Regions from separate parts of the Arthrobacter sp. Z1-9 genome, predicted to be linked through region 1. Evidence: riboswitches for the same ligand, from Rfam matches in the RefSeq annotation. Region 1 holds a riboswitch; the other holds the start of a gene.
What was found. A riboswitch is a leader RNA that binds a small molecule or an ion and turns the genes downstream of it on or off. The one in region 1 is predicted to bind cyclic di-AMP.
Positions count from the first base shown of each region.

Region 2: another riboswitch for cyclic di-AMP. It lies ahead of M1D93_RS10730 (LysM peptidoglycan-binding domain-containing protein); the one in region 1 lies ahead of M1D93_RS04905 (M23 family metallopeptidase).

Region 1 covers NZ_CP096456.1:1,048,232-1,051,534, reverse strand. Annotated here, with positions in the region: gene M1D93_RS04910 (C40 family peptidase) at 1-582, opposite strand, end outside; cyclic di-AMP (ydaO/yuaA leader) riboswitch at 653-835, opposite strand; gene M1D93_RS04905 (M23 family metallopeptidase) at 964-1,785, opposite strand; cyclic di-AMP (ydaO/yuaA leader) riboswitch at 1,796-2,007, opposite strand; gene M1D93_RS04900 (metal-dependent transcriptional regulator) at 2,154-2,849, opposite strand; gene serC (phosphoserine transaminase) at 3,129-3,303, shown strand, end outside.
Region 2 covers NZ_CP096456.1:2,325,127-2,328,429, reverse strand. Annotated here, with positions in the region: gene M1D93_RS10735 (protein adenylyltransferase SelO) at 1-1,136, shown strand, start outside; gene M1D93_RS10730 (LysM peptidoglycan-binding domain-containing protein) at 1,255-2,109, opposite strand; cyclic di-AMP (ydaO/yuaA leader) riboswitch at 2,113-2,284, opposite strand; gene M1D93_RS10725 (dienelactone hydrolase family protein) at 2,584-3,303, shown strand, end outside.

The DNA.
Region 1 (3,303 bases):
GTTGCCGACGTAGATGCCGACGTGCGCGCCGCCGTTCTGCATGACCAGGTCACCCGGCTGCGGCGTGGAGGTGGGCTTCATTGCAGTCCACGCGTTGACACGGGGGATGCTGATCCCGGCCTGGGCGTAAACCCACTGGGTGAAGCCTGAGCAGTCCCAGCCGTTGGGGGTGGTGCCGCCCCAGACGTACGGGCGGCCGATGCCGGTGTAGGCGAGGCCGGCAATTCCGGAGGTGGAAGCGGAGGCTACTGTCTCTACGGCCTTTTCCGCAACGGACGCGGTGGAGGCAGTGGCAACACCCTCGTCATCGTCTGAGTCCGTCGACTGCGCAACTACCCGCTCAACAACGGGTGCCGGGGTGGTCGTAACCTCGGGGCGCTCGAAGGAAACCGTAGCCGTGGGTGCCGCCGTAACGGCCAGGACGGTCTCTGCGGATCCGGACTCCGTGGAAGCGGAGACACCAGCGGTGGTGTCCGCTGCGGTGGCCGGCAGGCCCATGGTCAGGATGAGTCCCGAGGCAGCTGCGATGACTGCAGCCTGGCGACCTACTGTCCCGGCATTGGCACTAACAGCCTTGGACATGGAGTCCAGGGGGTTGGTGCGAACCGTTTGCGCACGGTGGCGCGCAGAATTATGGCGTGAAGACACGAAGGTAGCCTCTCCCAATGCCTACGAGGTGAGCTGTCGGATTCGGATGGGAGTCACCCGGCCGCGCGGCTTCCTGGGAAGCTTGTGCGACTTAACCCCAAGGCCTTCGAAGAGCTGAAGGCCAAAATTGGTTCCCCCGCCCCTGCCAGACGATGAAATGCGAACGGACCTTGAGCGGTGGCAGAGTTAGGCAATCCGCACAAGAGCGTCAACTTCGGAAAAGTTGACGCGAGTTAGACGGTACAGCAGTTTTGACTGAATGTCACATTCAGGTCACGGGATGTCAACATCATGTGATAGCTCACCGTCATTTGACTAAAGCCAGCCGGTCGGGTCAACAACTTCGCCGTTGACCTGGACCTCGAAGTGGAGGTGGCAGCCCGTGGAAGCTCCTGTGGTCCCGCTGAGGGCCACAACGTCACCGCGGGAGACTGTCTGCCCCTCCTTCACGCTGAAGGACGACAGGTGGTTGTAGGTGGTTTCCAGGCCGTTGCCGTGATCCACTACGACGCGGTTGCCGCCGCCGTACTGGTGCCAGCCGGCGAATGTGACCGTTCCAGTGGCTGCGGCCAGAACAGAGGTGCCGCACTGGGCCACGTAGTCCTGTCCGCGGTGGAAGTCCCCGGAGCCTCCGGTGATCGGACTGACCCGGTAGCCGAACGGGGAAGCAGTGCTCAAAGCAGCGAGCGGGGCGCCAAGACTTCCTGCGGAGGCGGCGGGGGTGATGGCGCCCGCGGACTGGGCGCTGAGCAGCTGCTTCAGCTTGCCGTCCGGGTCCGCCTGCGTGACCACAGCGGAGCGGCTGAAGTCGATTTGGGCCCCGGCTTCCGCGGAAACCTGGGGCTGGGGCACAACAGCGGACGCAGCAACAGGAGTGGATCCGGAGGCATCTGTCGCCATCACGGGGCTGGTGGCCGGTACGGTCACGGTGAGTACCAGTCCGGTCGTGGCCAGGGCGATTCCGGCCTTCTGGCCGATCCCGCTGGCAGCAGCGAATTCTGTGACCTGACGGAAGGGACCCCGACGGCGGCGCGCATCACGGTGCGGATCGCGGGGGCGCTCCGAGGTGATGACTTCGACAACACGCGGTGTCGAAGCAGGGACCGCCGCGCGGCGGCGTCCCCTGGAATTCTGCATGGACAAGAAGGGTTCCTCTCTGGAAAGCCTGCGAAGTTAGCTGTCGGATTCGGGTCAGAGAGTTCAATGACCCGGTCCGCCGTAAGCAAGCTTCGGCACAGAGGTATCCCCGGAGGAATCCTTCACTGGAAGAGGCTTGCTGCTGACGGACTTCACCCCAAGGCAGTCCCCCGCTGCCGCTTGTGGTTCCCCCGCCTCTGCCAGTTACGACTCGTGCTCCTGATCCGCTGGCAGAGCTCGGCTCCAGATCAGGTAACTTTTTATTATCTACGCTTGGTTCAACTATAGATGCTTAAGCCCGAAAGTAACAATTCCGTTATCTTTGCGTAACGCACTTCACACCGGGTATGGCACCAGCTCAATGCCTTCTAGCTGAGCGCCACAAACACGTGTGCGGCAACCTCCGGAGGCAGCTCCAGCGCACCCTCGATCCCCGGAACCCGGACCGAGATATAGTCGCCCACCCGCTCCAGGGACACAGCGGCGCCCGGCCGGATGCCGCCCTCATCAAGCTGGGAGAGCAGCTCGGGTTCCACCTGGATGGGCTCGGCAAGGCGGCTGATGGTCACCACGGAGGCTGGCCCGTAGGACTTCATCGCCTCCAGAAGGCTCATCGCTCCGTCGGCGAAACCCAGGGACGATACCCCGCCCAAGGCAGCAAGGCCCGGAATCGGATTCCCATAAGGAGACTCTGTGGGATGGTTCAGCAACTCATAAATGCGCCGTTCCACCCGCTCGCTCATGACGTGCTCCCAGCGGCAGGCTTCGTCGTGGACATAGGCCCAGTCCAGCCCGATCACATCGGCCAGAAGTCGTTCAGCCAGGCGGTGCTTGCGCATCACTTCCGTGGCACGCTTCCGGCCTGTCTCCGTGAGCTCCAGATGGCGGTCGCCGGAGACAACCACCAGGCCGTCGCGCTCCATACGCCCGATGGTCTGGGAGACGGTGGGACCGGAGTGGCGCAGCCGCTCGGCGATACGCGCACGAAGGGCAACGATGTTCTCTTCCTCGAGCTCCAGAATGGTCCGAAGGTACATCTCCGTAGTATCGATCAGATCCGTCATCCAGCTCAGCTCCTCGAGCACAGTACCTAGCGTTGTCCCACCGTATCGCCTTCACCGCGACGTAGTCCGTGGAAAAGCTTAGCCTATTTTGACTTTGTCCTAATAGTTCACCTGGACGGGAGCGGGGCGTCTCATTGGCTGGACTATGACGCTTCCGGTTCCCGCCGATACAGCGGTTCAGGCAGAATGAGGAAGGCCCCTGGCTGCAGTCGTCGACGGCTGCCGGCCACCAACACCCGTCCGGACCAAAGCCATGTCCACGCCGAAATTGGAGCACCCGTGAGCGAAACCAGCATCACTATTCCCGCCGACCTCCTGCCCCGGGACGGACGGTTCGGCGCCGGGCCTTCCAAGGTCAGGCAGGAGCAGATTGATGCGCTCTCCGCGGCCTCGAAGAACATCCTTGGCACCTCCCACCGGCAGGCCCCGGTCAAAAACCTGGTTGGCTCCGTCC
Region 2 (3,303 bases), 1.3 Mb from region 1:
TGAAAGGTTCGGGCCGCACACCGTTCGCCCGCGCCGGGGACGGCCGGGCCGTCGTCGGACCCATGCTGCGGGAGTACCTCGTCAGCGAGGCCATGCACGCCCTCGGCATCCCCTCAACGCGGTCCCTGGCGGTGGTGGCCACCGGCCGGCCGGTACGCCGCGACACGATGCTTCCCGGGGCAGTGCTGACAAGGGTGGCCAGCAGCCACTTGCGCGTGGGCAGCTTCCAGTACGCAAGGGCCACCGAAAACGTGGACCTCCTGCGCCGGTTGGGGGACCACGCGATCAGCCGCCACTACCCGAATGCCGCCAAGGCAGAGAACCCCTACCTGGCGCTCTTCGAAAAGGTGGTGGCCGCCCAGGCATCGCTGGTGGCCCAGTGGATGCTGGTGGGATTCGTCCACGGCGTGATGAACACGGACAACATGACCATATCCGGGGAAACCATCGACTACGGGCCCTGCGCCTTTATGGACGCCTTTAATCCTGCCGCGGTCTACAGCTCCATCGACGTTGGCGGGCGCTATGCCTACGCCAACCAGCCCGTAATTGCCGAATGGAACCTGGCCCGCCTGGCCGAGGCCATGCTGCCGCTCTTCCACGAGGACCAGGAACAGGCCGTAACCCCTGCCGTGGAGGCACTGGGGAAGTTCCGCCGCCAGTACAGCGACGCCTGGTTCGCCGGGATGAAAACCAAATTGGGTGTAGCGGAGGCACCGGCGGGAAGTGCCGAGGCTGAGGAAGCCTCGGAAGTGGTGGACGGGCTGGTGGCTCTTTTGAAGGACGGACCACTCGACTACACATCGTTCTTCCGGAACCTGGGCCATGCGGCAAGGGGAGATATCCGCCCTGCCCGCGGAATGGTCCTTGACCTGGCTGCCTTTGACGCATGGGCGGAGCGGTGGCGTGCCCTGCAACCCGACGCCGGCATGATGGAACGGGTCAACCCCGCCTACATACCGCGCAACCACCTGGTAGAGGAAGCGCTCGCCGCAGCAACGGAGGGAGACCTTGATCCGTTCACCCGGCTCCTGGAGGTGGTCCGTGCACCCTTCCACGAGCGGCCGGGGCTCGAACGCTACACCGAGGGGGCGCCGGAGGACTTCGGCAGCTACCAGACCTTCTGCGGCACCTGAGCCTCCACGGCACACCTGAGTGCTCCCTGCTGGAAGGACCCGACAAAACAGCCGGACAACACAACAGGGGCGGCAGCCGGGAACAATCCCGTCTGCCGCCCCTGTTCGGGTGGTGTGACTACGCTACGCGAACGAAGGAAGCGCCGCCGAGCCAGCTGATGGAGTGGACTTCGGTCTTGAAACCGTCCACGCCACCGCTGACAACCTGGCCGTTGCCGGCGAAGACGCCGACGTGACCGGCGGTGATCACCAGGTCACCGGGGACGGGGGTGCCCACAGTGGAGCCGTACTGGTAGAACTGGCCGGGGGCGAGGTCGCCGACGCTCTTGCCGACCGAGCGGAGAGCCTTCTCCACCATGGCAGTGCAGTCCTGCTGGACGCCGAGCTGGCCGTAAGCGGCAGCCAGGATGGCTGCGCCGGTGCCGGTGCCCGGGGCGGCCGGTGCGGGTGCCGGTGCCGGAGCGGGTGCCGGAGCAGGCGCAACGGAGGCGTAGGACAGGTTCATTCCGGTGTTAGCCGGGGCAGCAACGGGAGCAGCCGGAGCAGGAGCAGCGGCCGGAGCGGCGGCAACGAAGCCGGCGCCGGGGATCTGGATCTGGTCACCGGGGAAGATGATCGTGCTGATTGACAGCCCGTTGGCGGACAGAACGTCATTCAGGGCTACACCGTTGGCGGCCGAGATGGCGCCCAGGGTATCGCCGGAGACGACCGTGTGCACGTTGGCTGCAGCCGCCGCGGGGGCAGCCACTGCAGCAGCCGGTGCTGCATAAGCCTGGGTGTTGGTGGTCTCAGTGGTGTCCGGACCGGTGACGCCTGCGTGGGCCGGCGCTCCCACACCGAATGCAATGCCTGAAGCTGCGGCTACGGCGAGCGCCGGGCGGCCAAGCGACTTGGCTGAGACAGCCAGGCCCTGGAGCGCAATGGAGCCGGCCGGAGTCGCGCGGTGACGGGGGGTGGTGGAATTTTTTGACACGGTTGATCGCCTCTCCCATGCCTGCGGGGTGAGCTGTCGGGTTCGGGTTGGAGATACCCGGCCGGGAGCAACTCCGTAAAGTACGAAGGTGCTATCGACTTAACCCCAAGGCCTCGTATGAGGCCGCGGAAACTTGGTTCCCCCGTCCCTGCCAGCTGGAAAGCGATTGAATCCCGGTTCAGTGGCAGGGCTCGGCATACTGACGGGAATGTCCCGTCTGAGAGGGACACCTGAAGACCATAACCGGTTTCCTGCTGCATTGTCACATTTGGGTAACATACGAGGCGGTTCTATCGCATTTGGCCATCGAATAGATTTCGCTGCCATACTGGCCTGACGAGACGAAACAGGCGCGCCGCTGCCGCAGGCGGTGTTCTTGGTCACAAAGTAATAAAGGGCGTTGAAAAGTGCCCGCGGGACCTTGCCCGGAGGGGCGGCGCGGAGGAGGATGTTCCGCACCGGCGAGGAGGCACAGTGACCCAGCTTGGCAAGTACGAGAAATACCTGATCGAGGAATTTTTTGATGACTACCGTGCCGGCGCGCTGAGCCAGCGGACCTTCACCCGCAGGGTTGCCTTCATCACCGGCAGTATGGCGGCGGCCGCGGCGGCAATGCTGCTGGTGGGCTGTACTCCCGGTGAGGTACCGCGGAGCACCGACCCCATGCCTACGCCGGAGCCTTCAACATCCTCAGCCGCCGGGACTGCCGGTTCCGGTGCCGTGCCCGGGGCGAAGAGCCCGCTTTCCGTACCGGAGGGTGCACCGGGGATGGCGACGGCGACCGTACAGTTTCCGTCCGGTGGAACCTCAGTCAGCGCGTACCAGGCCAGGCCGGAGCGGGGGGAGCGCAGCCCCGCAGTGCTGATCTGCCATGAGAACCGCGGATTGACACCCCACATCGAAGATGTTGCCCGTCGCTTCGCGAAAGCCGGATACGTGGCTCTCGCACTGGATCTGCTCAGCCGTGAGGGCGGGACTGCGAACATGGACCGCGACGCTGTTCCCGGTGCCCTTACCCAGGCGGGTGCCCAGCGCCACGTTGCCGACTTTGCCGCGGCACTGGAGTACCTCCGAGGGCAGGACTTCGTGGACGGCGGCCGAATCGCCATGACCGGTTACTGCTTCGGCGGCGGAATCACCTGGCAGGCGGCCACCGACCTGGACGGGTTGAAGGCCACGGCTGCGTTCTACGGC